3 regions of the Streptomyces sp. 4F14 genome follow, and region 2 is predicted to be linked to each of the others. Evidence: riboswitches for the same ligand, from Rfam matches in the RefSeq annotation. Region 2 holds a riboswitch; each other region holds the start of a gene.
What was found. A riboswitch is a leader RNA that binds a small molecule or an ion and turns the genes downstream of it on or off. The one in region 2 is predicted to bind cobalamin.
Positions count from the first base shown of each region.

Region 1 (4,163 bases), on a different contig from region 2:
GGACTGCATCCCGTACTTGATGCTCGTCTTCGAGCTGTGCCGATAGGCGTCGCGGCGTTCCTCTAACGCCCCGTTGTAGAGCGAGCAGTGATCGGCCAGCATCGCGGTCAACGCGGCGGCCTGGCCCACTGTGGGCCGCATGAGGAACTTGTACGCACGGATCATCCGGCCCACCCCTTCCGGTCGAGTTCGCTTGATCATTCTACGCTTGGTCTATGTCACCACATGGGGAACCAAGCCCCGATATCCGCCGAGGCCGCCACGTCATCTACAACCTCCACGCACATCTGATCTTCGTCACCAAATACCGGGGCGGTGTCTTCACCGACGACATGCTGACCCGCTGCGAAGAGGTCATGCGCGACGTATGCGCGGGATTCGAGGCATAGCTTCGGGAGTTCAACGGCGAGGCCGACCACGTACACCTGTTGGTGCACTACCCGCCGAAGGTCGCCCTGTCCAAGCTGGTCAACAACTTGAAGGGCGCCAGCTCCCACTACCTGCGGCAGGTGTACACGGGCACGATGAACCAGACGATCATGCACGTCCACCTGTGGGCCCCTCGTGCTTCGCCGGTTCCTGCGGCGGCGCCAATCCAGATCGTCAAGGCCTACATCGAGAACCAGAAGCGACCCGACTGACCGTCCTCACAGAAGCGCAGAGAACTCCGACGCTCCGCGCCTCCGGGCCAGGGATCGCATTCCCTCCCGGCGTAAACGCCGGGATTCCCTGCGAAGATCAAAGGATGGCTACGGCGGTGAGGGCGGAACCCCCGGTCAGCAGAGCGCTGGGCAGCCCCGCGAGCCGCGTGGAATCCAGCATGTCCTGCGCCAGCAACGCACCGACGGTGACACCGGCGGCCAGCCCCATGCCGCTCAGGATCTGGGAGGCGACCAGGACGCGCAGGACCCGGCGTTGGGCCTGGGCGGGATCCGTCGAGGGGGTCGTCGCGGTGGCGGTCATCTCCAGACCTCCCCTTTCACGCCCGCTGCCCCCGATACCTCCGCAGCACCCCGGCGACCGCACACCGCAGACAGTCGTCGTCCGGCGCCCGATGGCACGGCGCCGGCCCTCCGACCAGCGCTTCGAGTTCCGCCAACAACCGCTCCGTACGCCTCACTTGCTCCCCGAGCACCCGTACCCGCGCGCTCTGCCCGCCGACCTGCCGCCGGCTGGCGATCAACCGTTCGTACTCGGGGACGGTGAGCGCCACCGCCTCGCGCCCGCCGAGGGTGATGCGGCGGGGCCGGGGTGTGTTGGGCACGTGGTTCCTCCGCTCCTCGCCGAAGCCAAAGCCGGAAACACGTGAGGGCCTCGCGGTCGAGGCCCTCACGTGTCAGACGGTGACGGTCTCCCGCCGGACCACGGGGTCGGGCCGCAGCAGCCGGTGTGCCAACTCCCCGAAGGCGAGCCCGAATCCGGTCCACAGGGTGGCCTGGATGGCGAGCGTGGAGAGCCGGAACCGCCACAGGACGGCGGCCGGGAAGTCCGCGGGCACCTCGTTGACGACGGGCAGGAAGGCGTACGCCAGCCCGACCGCGGCGATGAACGCGGTCACCGCGACGACCGTCGCCCACCAGTTGCCGAGCCCCGGCGCGAGCCGTCTGCCGAGGAGGGTGGCGGCGACCGCGAGCAGGACGCTGAGCACCAGCATCAGGAAGAACAGGGTGGTGCGCTTCCCGATGGTGTCGCCGTTGCCGACGGCGGGCGGGTTGGCCGGGTACTTGAGGAAGGGGACGACGTACACGGCGACCAGCGCGACGCCGGACAGGAGCAGCGCGGTGGCCCGGGGGCTGAAGCGTCCGACGCGGCCGAGCGCGAAGCAGTACGCGAGGGCCGCGATGCCGCCGAAGGCGACGCCGTAGACGAGGACGCCGGTCGCGAGGCCGGCGGTGGACTGGAGGGAGCGGGAGACGAGTTCGACCTCGTGGCCGTGCTCGTGGGAGTGGGCCTCCTCGAAGCCGATCGCCTTGTCGACGGAGGGTTCCCCGAGGAAGTAGGCGACGATCAGGGCGAGCACGCCGGCCGCGAGACCGGCGAGCATGCCCCGCACGAGCAGGTTCCGTACGGTGGTGGAGTTCATGGGGGTGTCGGCGTCCCTCGGGTCAGTGGCAGGGGAAGCCGAGCAGGTGGCGGGCGTCGTGCACCCACTCGTGGACCTCTTCGCCGGAGAAGACCGACAGGGCGCCCTGTTCGGCGCCGACGAAGTACAGCAGGATCAGCATGAGGACGCCGAAGAAGACGGCCCAGGGGGCGATGTCCTTCAACGGCAGCTTGAGCGGGGTGGTGGCGGTGGTCGGCTGGGCGACGTGCTGCGCCATGGCAGGGCCTCCTTCGGGAGTTCGCGTCCCGTCTCGGTGGTGCTCCGTACGACGGCTACGGGTCTGACTCACCCCCGCCTCAAGGAGCGCGAGGGGCACACAGTGGCGCGACCGTGCCGGATTCTCACCGGCTTCCGTCCTGCCGTCGTTGTCGGGGTGACGATACCGCGTGACGTGTACCCGACCAACCCCGCGTCACCAGGCACTTTCCTCCGTGTGGGTCGGGTCCGGTCCGAGGTTCAGCTCCACGGGCGCCCGGTCGCAGTGCAGGACGCCGTCGGCGACCGTGGCCGTGGCGACCTGGAGGGAGGAGCGGCGGGTGCGGTGGGTGCCGTCGTCGTCGGTGATGCCGGGCGGCCGGCCGGGGTGGGTGAAGTAGAAGACGTACGCGGTGTCGCCCTGGACGACGACGTCGGCGTGGTGGCCGATGTTGCCGTCGTCGGTGCGGTGGCCGGGGGTGTCGAGGACGAGGCCCTGGTAGTGCCAGGTGGTGAGGTCGTCGGAGCGGAAGACGCCCTGGCCGCGCCATTCGTCGACGAGCATCCAGTGGAAGCCGCCGAGGGTGAAGACGTTGGGGCCCTCGTGCGGGCGGTGGTCGACGACGACGCCGGTCGGTTTCCACGAGTACAGGTCGGGGCTGTCGGCGGCGCAGGTGGCGGAGGACCGGGTCTCGTCCTTGAACCACATGCGCCAGCCGCCGTCGGGCAGGGGGTGGACGCAGGCGTCGATGACGCGGCCGGAGTCGAGGTCGAGGGGGCCGTGGTGGGTCCAGGTGAGGAGGTCGGGGCTGGTGTAGTGGCGGATGCTCGCGGGGGCGGCCCAGGAGTCGGGGACGCCCTGGATGTAGCTGACGTACAGGTGGTACAGGCCGTCGTGCCAGAGGATCTCCGGGGCCCAGAACGTGTTGCGGCCCCATTCGGTGTCGAGGCCGGGGAGGGTGCCCCGGTAGGTCCAGGTGCGGCCGGCGTCTGCGGAGACGGCGACGCCGAGGTCGGTGCCGTGGACCCAGGCGGCGCCGGGGCCCTGGGCGGTGGTGCGGCGGTTGGTGTAGACCAGCCACCATTCCCCGGTCGCGCGGTTCCAGATCGCCGTCGGGTCGGCGGCGCCGTCGTACACGGGGTCGCGGAAGAGGGGCGCGGGGTTCATCGGGTGTCTCCTCGCGGGCCGCCGGTCGACTCGCGGATCACGAGCGTGAAGCCGCTCACGAACTCCTCGTACCGGGGCGGTGGTTCGTGCTGGTCGATGCGGGTGGTCAGGAGGGCGACGGCGTGTTCGGCCATGCCATCGTGGTCGGGGTCGACGCTGGACAGGGACGGGACGAGGTAGGCGCTCTCGGCGATGTCGTCGAAGCCGATGACCTTGACCTGGCCGGGGACGCGGACGCCGTGGTCGGCGAGGCCGCGCAGGACGCCCATGGCGAGGGTGTCGGTCACGCAGAACACGCCGTCGAAGTCCAGGCCGCCCGCCACCATGTCCCGCGCGCAGTGCGCTCCTTGCGCGAGCCCGAACCGGCCGACCTTGCGCACCAGCCCGGGGTCGTAGGGCAGGCCCGCGTCGGTGAGGGCCTGCCGGTAGCCGGCGTGGCGCAGGCTGGAGGTGTCGACCTCGGCCGTCTCCCCGCAGACCAGCGCTATCCGCCGGCAGCCCCGCCCGACGAGGTGGGTGACGGCCGCCCGGGACGCCTCCTGGTTCGGCATGCCGACGTGGTCGACGGGTCCGCCGGTGATGCGGTCGCCGAGCACGACCACGGGGTGTTCGGCGGTGAGCCGTTCGGCGTCGCTCTGCCCGAGGCCGACGGCGCTGAGCAGGAGGCCGTCGTAGAGGCGGTTGCGGGACAGGGAG
Region 1 is NZ_JBLRVY010000004.1:189,835-193,997, forward strand. It holds partial or broken gene ACLZOT_RS07895 (RNA-guided endonuclease InsQ/TnpB family protein) at 1-165, opposite strand, end outside; partial or broken gene tnpA (IS200/IS605 family transposase) at 216-641, shown strand; partial or broken gene ACLZOT_RS07905 (MFS transporter) at 745-963, opposite strand; gene ACLZOT_RS07910 (hypothetical protein) at 980-1,264, opposite strand; gene ACLZOT_RS07915 (CbtA family protein) at 1,337-2,083, opposite strand; gene ACLZOT_RS07920 (CbtB domain-containing protein) at 2,106-2,321, opposite strand; cobalamin riboswitch at 2,357-2,506, opposite strand; gene ACLZOT_RS07925 (glycosyl hydrolase) at 2,517-3,467, opposite strand; gene ACLZOT_RS07930 (LacI family DNA-binding transcriptional regulator) at 3,464-4,163, opposite strand, start outside.
Region 1: linked by a shared signal. The riboswitch ahead of ACLZOT_RS07920 (CbtB domain-containing protein) and the one ahead of metE (5-methyltetrahydropteroyltriglutamate--homocysteine S-methyltransferase) in region 2 are both predicted to bind cobalamin.

Region 2 (4,163 bases):
CGCGACGGTCGCCGAGATCATCAGCGCGCCGACCATCGGCAGGAACGCGAGCCCGGTCTTGACGGCGGAGAAGCCCAGGCTGAGCTGGAGGTAGTAGGTCAGGAAGAGGAAGACGCCGAACATGCCCGCGCTGGAGATCAGCATGACGGTGAAGGAGGCGCCGCGGTCGCGGTCGAGCAGGACGCGCAGCGGGAGCAGCGGGTGGGACGCCTTGGTCTGCCACCAGGTGAACGCGGCGAGCAGGACGGCGCCGATGGTCAGGAAGCCCCAGGAGCGCGGCGAGGACCAGTCGTGGGACTCGGCCATCGAGAAGCCGTAGACGACGGAGAAGAGGCCGGTGGTGACGAGGATCGTGCCGGGGATGTCGAGCTTCGCGCCGGGTTCGCGGGCGGTGCGCTTGAGCAGGATCCAGCCGCCGACCAGGGGGATCACGGCGAGGGCGAGGTTGACGTAGAGGGTCCAGCGCCAGTCGAGGTACTCGGTGAGGACCCCGCCGAGCAGCAGGCCGACGGCCGCGCCGGAGCCGGCGATGGCGCCGTAGATGCCGAAGGCGCGGGCGCGTTCCTTGGCGTCGGTGAACGTCGTGGTCAGCAGGGAGAGCGCGGCCGGTGCGAGCAGCGCGCCGAAGACGCCCTGGAGGGTGCGGCCGGCGACGAGGACCTCGAAGCTCTGGGCGGCGCCGGCCAGCGCGGAGGCCGCCGCGAAGCCGCCGACGCCGACCAGGAAGGCGACCTTGCGGCCGAAGAGGTCGGCGATCCGGCCGCCGAGCAGCAGGAGGCTGCCGAAGGCCAGGGAGTAGGCGGTGACGATCCAGGTGCGGTCGCCGTCGGAGAAGCCCAGGTCGGCCTGGGCGGACGGCATCGCGATGTTCACGATGGTCGCGTCCAGCGTGACCATCAGCTGGGCTATGCCGATCATCGCGAGGACCCACCAGCGGTGACGGGACGCGGGTTCCTCGGCTGTCTTGGTGAGTGACGTCGTGTCCGGCGTCTCGGTGGTCTGTGACATAGGGGCCTGCTCCGATGAGATGATCGGGCGTCTCGCGAACGAAACGGTTTCGTACTCCAGGAACGCTACACACCCGGCTAGCGAAACTCAACCGTTTCGATAAAGAGACCGCCGTCACATACCAGCCGGTTTCCCGAACGACCTCCCCCAACAGCGGCTTCACCCCGTACGCTGATCACCGCAGCCGGTTCGCCCCGTCAGCCAGACGGGCCGCGTCGCAAGAGGGAACCCGGTGGGAATCCGGGACTGCCCCGCAGCGGTGAGCGGGAACGACCGCCGTCATACGCACTGGGTCCGCACGGACCTGGGAAGCGACGGCCACTAGGTGCCTCCTCCGGAGGCGTGCCCGCGAGTCCGAAGACCTGCCGACTGCCCGTACGCGATGTGTTCGCGTGCGGAGTTCCGGTGACCTCGCGGGTGGGTCGGCGCACAGAAGGCCGTACGGCGCTGCCGTCCGGTCGTCCGCTCCTTCACGCCCTCGTCCCGTCGCCGGGACCTCAGGGAATCGTCTCGTGAAGGAGATCTCCGTGACACCGAAGTCCGCAGCCGCGGCAACCCTGTACGGCTACCCCCGCCAGGGTGAGAACCGGGAGCTGAAGAAGGCGGTCGAGGGCTACTGGAAGGGCCGCGTCACCGCCGACGCCCTCCACGCCACCGCCGCCGACCTGCGCGCCGCCACCTGGCGGCAGCTCGCCGAAACCGGCCTCGACGAGGTCCCGACCGGGGGCTTCTCGCTCTACGACCATGTCCTCGACACCAGCGTCATGGTCGGCGCGATCCCCGTACGCCACGCGGCAGTCGAAGACCCCTTGGACCGCTACTTCGCCATGGCCCGCGGCACGCAGGACGCGCCGCCGCTGGAGATGACGAAGTGGTTCGACACCAACTACCACTACCTGGTCCCCGAGTTGGGCCCGGACACGGTCTTCCGTGCCGAACCCGCCCGGCAGGTCGCCGAGTTGAGGGAAGCCCTCGCTCTCGGTCTCACCGCCCGCCCGGTGCTCCTCGGCCCGGTCACCTACCTGCTGCTGGCCAAGCCCGCCCCCGGCGTCGACCCCGCCTTCGAGCCGCTCACCCTCCTCGACCGGCTCCTCCCGGTGTACGCCCGGATCCTCGCCGAGCTGCGCGCGGCCGGCGCCGGGTGGGTACAGCTCGACGAGCCGGCCCTCGTCCAGGACCGCACCCCGGCCGAGCTGAACGCCGCCGCCCGCGCCTACCGGGACCTCGGCGCCCTCGGGGACCGGCCGAAACTGCTGGTCGCGACCTACTTCGACCGGCCCGGCGAGGCCCTGCCGGTGCTGGCCAAGGCCCCCGTCGAGGGGCTCGCCCTCGACTTCACGCGGCCCGGCACCCTGGAGGACCTCGCCTCCGTGGGCGGACTGCCCGGCAAGCGGCTCGTCGCGGGCATCGTCGACGGCCGCAACATCTGGGTCAACGACCTCTCCGCGTCCCTCACCGTCCTCGGCACCCTCCTCGGACTCGCCGACCGCGTCGACGTCGCCGCCTCCTGCTCCCTCCTGCACGTCCCCCTCGACACCGCCCTCGAACGCGACGTCGACCCGCAGATCCTGCGCTGGCTCGCCTTCGCCCGGCAGAAGACCGCCGAGGTCGTCACCCTGGCCCGCGGACTCGCCCGGGGCACCGGCGCCATCGCCGCCGAACTCGCCGCCAACCACGCCGACCTGGCCTCCCGCGCGGGCTCGCCGATCACCCGCGACCCCGCGGTGCGGGCCCGCGTCGCGGCGGTCACCGAGGCCGACGCGCGCCGCGAACAGCCGTACCCCGAACGGGCCTTGGCGCAGCGCGCCCATCTCGGGCTGCCCCTGCTGCCGACGACCACGATCGGCTCGTTCCCGCAGACCGGCGAACTGCGGTCCGCCCGGGCGGACTTGAGGGCGGGGCGGATCGGGGCCGCCCGGTACGAGGACCGGATGGCCGCCGAGATCCGGGAGGTGATCGCCTTCCAGGAGAAGGCGGGTCTCGACGTCCTGGTGCACGGCGAGCCCGAACGCAACGACATGGTCCAGTACTTCGCCGAACAGCTCACCGGCTACCTCGCCACCCAGCACGGCTGGGTCCAGTCCTACGGCACCCGGTACGTCCGGCCCCCGATCCTCGCCGGGGACATCTCCCGGCCCGAGCCGATGACGGTCCGCTGGACCTCGTACGCCCAGTCCCTCACCGCCCGCCCGGTCAAGGGCATGCTGACGGGGCCGGTGACGATGCTCGCGTGGTCGTTCGTACGGGACGACCAGCCCCTCGGGGACACCGCGCGCCAAGTGGCACTTGCCCTCCGCGACGAGGTCAACGACCTCGAATCTGCCGGGAGTTCGGTGATCCAGGTCGACGAACCCGCACTCCGGGAGACCCTGCCGCTGCGCAGCGCCGACCACGCGGCGTACCTGGCCTGGGCGACGGAGTCGTTCCGCCTCGCCACCTCCGGGGTACTCCCCCGGACCCAGATCCACACCCACATGTGCTACGCCGAGTTCGGCGACGTCGTCCAGGCGATCGACGACCTCGACGCGGACGTCATCAGCCTGGAGGCGGCCCGCTCCCACATGCAGGTGGCCCGTGAACTGGCCGCACACGGCTACCCGCGGGAGGCCGGGCCGGGTGTCTACGACATCCACTCGCCGCGCGTCCCCAGCGCCGACGAGGCGGCCGAACTGCTCCGGGCGGGCCTGAAGGCGATCCCGGCGGACCGCCTGTGGGTGAACCCCGACTGCGGCCTCAAGACACGGGGCTGGCCGGAGACGAGGGAGTCGCTGGAGAACCTGGTGACGGCGGCGAGGAGGGTGAGGGCGGAGCTGTACTGAGGCATGGACCGAAGGGACCCGGGATTCCCGGGTCCCTTCGGTCGTACGGCGAAACATCTCCTTCATACAGGAAGTATTTAGGGGTAACACCCCCTGCCTACCGTCTCCGTGCTCCCGCAAACCGTCTCGCGGGGCAACCGTCCCCACCCCCGCCGCAAGGAGACGTAGTGAGCGTCGAGCCGCAGACAGACGTACGCACCGCACCAGCGCCAAGTACCGACCAGGCCACCAAGGAGACCCTGGAGGACTACACCCTCCGCTTCGCGCCCCGCAGTTACCGCCGCTGGACCCCGATGGTCGTGGCCACGACCGCGCTGGGCGGCATCGCCTACATGG
Region 2 is NZ_JBLRVY010000013.1:197,321-201,483, forward strand. It holds gene ACLZOT_RS23790 (MFS transporter) at 1-1,008, opposite strand, end outside; cobalamin riboswitch at 1,177-1,393, shown strand; gene metE (5-methyltetrahydropteroyltriglutamate--homocysteine S-methyltransferase) at 1,536-3,827, shown strand; gene ACLZOT_RS23800 (purine-cytosine permease family protein) at 3,995-4,163, shown strand, end outside.

Region 3 (4,163 bases), on a different contig from region 2:
TCGGGTCCAAGGGGCTGTCCCTGGCGGTCGCGCTCACCGGGATCCTCGCGACGATGCCGTACATCGCGCTCCAGCTCGTCGGCATCCAGGCGGTGCTGGACGTCATGGGCGTCGGGGGCGGCGAGGACACGAACTGGTTCGTCAAGGACCTGCCGCTGCTGATCGCCTTCGGTGTGCTGGCCGCGTACACGTACTCCTCGGGGCTGCGGGCGCCGGCGCTGATCGCGTTCGTCAAGGACACGCTGATCTACATCGTGATCACCGTGGCGATCATCTACATCCCGATCAAGCTGGGCGGGTTCGACGACATCTTCGCCTCGGCGAGCGAGAAGTACACCGCTGCCAAGGCGGGCGGGCTCGTTCCGGCCGAGGCGGGCCAATGGACGTACGCCACGCTCGCGCTGGGCTCCGCGCTCGCCCTGTTCATGTACCCGCACTCGATCACCGCGACGCTCTCCTCCAAGAACCGTGAGGTGATCCGTCGCAACACCACGATCCTGCCGCTGTATTCCCTGATGCTCGGGCTGCTCGCGCTCCTCGGCTTCATGGCCATCGCCGCGAAGGTCGACACCCACGGCAACAACCAGCTGGCCATCCCCCAGCTGTTCGAGGACATGTTCCCCGACTGGTTCGCGGGCGTGGCGTTCGCGGCGATCGGTATCGGGGCCCTCGTCCCGGCAGCGATCATGTCCATCGCGGCGGCCAACCTCTTCACCCGGAACATCTACAAGGACTTCCTGAAGCCGGACGCCACGCCGGAGCAGGAGACGAAGATCTCCAAACTGGTCTCGCTCCTGGTGAAGGTCGGCGCCCTGGTCTTCGTCCTGACGATGGACAAGACCACCGCGATCAACTTCCAGCTCCTGGGCGGCATCTGGATCCTCCAGACCTTCCCGGCCCTCGTCGGCGGCCTCTTCACCCGCTGGTTCCACCGCTGGGCGCTGCTGGCCGGCTGGGCGGTCGGCATGGTCTACGGCACGATCGCCGCGTACGGCGTCGCCTCCCCCACCCAGAAACACTTCGGCGGCTCCAACGACAAGATCCCCGGCATCGGTGAGATGGGCTACATCGGCCTCACAGCCTTCGTCCTGAACGTGGCGGTGACGGTGGCCCTCACGTTCGTCCTACGCGCCGCCAAAGCCCCGGACGGGGTGGACGAGACGAGCCCGTCGGACTACACGGCGGACGCGGGCGACCCCGGGGTCCAGACGGAACTTCCCCCGGCGACTTCGGGAGCGGCCCACTAGCTCGACACTCCCTGCCGTCTGGCGGCTGCGGCACCACCGTGGTTGCTCGCGCAGTTCCCCGCGCCCCTGGAAGATGCGCTGCCGCGCACTTCCAGGGGCGCGGGGCTGTATCTGATAGCGGCTCCGCCGCGGGGCGCGAGCAACCACGACGCACCCGCAGACCGCCACCGACAGCACCCCCACCCCCTGCCCGGCATCACAGTTCCCACCCACAAGTTGACGCTCCGAAGCCGACGCGACACAACATCTGGGGGTGACCTGACAGCCCGGCACTAGATGTATGCTCATGCTCGCTGTCGCCGCAGGGGAATCCGGTGGGAATCCGGAACTGTCCCGCAACGGTGTACTTGTGCGTATACGCGCACGGGAGTCAGTCCGAGGACCTGTCGGCAGCAAGCGCCAGCCGTGCCAAGGGACGGCTCGGTGTGCCCTGACGTCCGGGCCTCGCGGAGTGGGCCGGGGACGCGTACGCGCTGTGCGTCCGTGCTGCCCCCTGCCCTCCCGCGAAGGCCCCTTGCCGAGCGAGGGAGAGCCTCACGTGACCATCGCGCCAGCCGAACCGGCTTCAGAGGTCCAGGCGGTCGAGACCGAGAACGACGGTCCCGGTACCGCGCTGCTGCGGACCCTGACGGAGCTGACCGCCGACCTGCCCGACGCGGACCCCGGCCGGGTCGCCGCCGCGGCTCTGCGGGGCCGTTCCGCGCGTGCGGACGAGGCCGAGCTGCGCGAGCTGGCCACGGAGGCCGCCGCGGGCCTGATCGCGGAGGACCCGGCGTACTCCCGCCTCGCGGCCCGCCTGCTGACGATCAGCATCCGCGCCGAGGCCGCCTCGCAGAGTGTGACGACGTTCACGGAGTCGATCTCCGTGGGCCACCGCGAGGGCCTGATCGCGGACCGCACGGCGGAGTTCGCGCGGATCCACGCCACGTACCTGGACGGCCTGATCGACCCGGCCGCCGACGACCGCTTCGGCTACTTCGGCCTGCGCACCCTGCACAGCCGGTACCTGCTGCGCCACCCGATCACCCGCAAGGTGATCGAGACGCCCCAGCACTTCCTGCTCCGGGTCGCCTCGGGCTTGGCCGAGGACGACACCGTCCGCGCCCTGGACGAGGTCTCCGCCCTGTACGGCCTGATGAGCCGCCTGGACTACCTCCCGTCCTCCCCCACGCTGTTCAACTCGGGCACCCGGCACCCCCAGATGTCGTCCTGCTACCTCCTGGACTCCCCCAAGGACGAGCTGGACTCGATCTACGACCGCTACCACCAGGTCGCCCGCCTCTCGAAGCACGCCGGCGGCATCGGCCTCTCGTACTCCCGCATCCGCTCCCGGGGTTCGCTGATCCGCGGCACGAACGGACACTCCAACGGCATCGTGCCGTTCCTGAAGACGCTGGACGCGAGTGTCGCGGCCGTGAACCAGGGCGGGCGGCGCAAGGGCGCGGCGGCGGTGTACCTGGAGACCTGGCACTCCGACATCGAGGAGTTCCTGGAGCTGCGGGACAACACGGGCGAGGACGCCCGCCGTACGCACAACCTGAACCTGGCGCACTGGATCCCGGACGAGTTCATGCGCCGCGTGAACGCCGACCAGGAGTGGTCGCTGTTCTCGCCCTCGGACGTGCCCGAGCTGGTCGACCTGTGGGGCGACGAGTTCGACGCGGCGTACCGCAAGGCCGAGGCCGAGGGGCTCGCCAAGAAGACGATCCCGGCGCGGGACCTGTACGGCCGGATGATGCGCACCCTCGCGCAGACCGGCAACGGCTGGATGACGTTCAAGGACGCCGCGAACCGTACGGCGAACCAGACCGCCGAGGCGGGCCACGTCGTCCACTCCTCCAACCTCTGCACGGAGATCCTGGAGGTCACCGACGACGGGGAGACGGCCGTCTGCAACCTGGGTTCGGTGAACCTGGGCGCGTTCGTCACCGGTTCGGACATCGACTGGGACCGGCTGGACGAGACCGTCCGCACCGCCGTGACCTTCCTCGACCGGGTCGTCGACATCAACTTCTACCCGACCGAGCAGGCGGGCCGCTCCAACTCGAAGTGGCGGCCGGTGGGCCTGGGCGCGATGGGCCTCCAGGACGTCTTCTTCAAGCTGCGGATCCCCTTCGACTCGGCCGAGGCCAAGGCGCTCTCCACCCGGATCGCCGAGCGGATCATGCTCGCCGCGTACGAGGCGTCCGCCGACCTCGCCGAGCGCTCCGGCCCCCTCCCCGCCTGGGAGAAGACCCGTACGGCCCGTGGCGTGCTGCACCCCGACCACTTCGGCGTCGAGTTCACCTGGCCGGAGCGGTGGGCGGCCCTGCGCGAGCGCATCGCGTCGACCGGGCTGCGCAACTCGCTGCTCCTCGCCATCGCGCCGACCGCGACCATCGCGTCCATCGCCGGTGTGTACGAGTGCATCGAGCCGCAGGTCTCCAACCTGTTCAAGCGCGAGACGCTGTCCGGCGAGTTCCTCCAGGTCAACTCGTACCTGGTGCAGGACCTCAAGGACCTCGGCGTGTGGGACGCCCGTACCCGTGAGGCGCTGCGCGAGGCCAACGGCTCGGTGCAGGACTTCGTCTGGATCCCGGAGGACGTCCGCGCGCTGTACCGCACGGCGTGGGAGATCCCGCAGCGCGGTCTGATCGACATGGCGGCGGCCCGTACGCCGTACCTCGACCAGGCGCAGTCCCTGAACCTGTTCCTGGAGACGCCGACCATCGGCAAGCTCTCCTCGATGTACGCGTACGCCTGGAAGTCCGGGCTGAAGACGACGTACTACCTGCGCTCGCGCCCGGCGACGAGGATCGCCCGCGCGGCCCAGGCTTCTGTCCCGGTGCAGGCCACCCCCGACCCCGACGCGGTCGCCTGCTCCCTCGAAAACCCCGAGTCCTGCGAGGCATGCCAGTAATGACCACCGAAGCCAAG
Region 3 is NZ_JBLRVY010000005.1:107,014-111,176, reverse strand. It holds gene mctP (monocarboxylate uptake permease MctP) at 1-1,247, shown strand, start outside; cobalamin riboswitch at 1,515-1,653, shown strand; gene ACLZOT_RS09940 (ribonucleoside-diphosphate reductase subunit alpha) at 1,786-4,146, shown strand; gene ACLZOT_RS09935 (ribonucleotide-diphosphate reductase subunit beta) at 4,146-4,163, shown strand, end outside.
Region 3: linked by a shared signal. The riboswitch ahead of ACLZOT_RS09940 (ribonucleoside-diphosphate reductase subunit alpha) and the one ahead of metE (5-methyltetrahydropteroyltriglutamate--homocysteine S-methyltransferase) in region 2 are both predicted to bind cobalamin.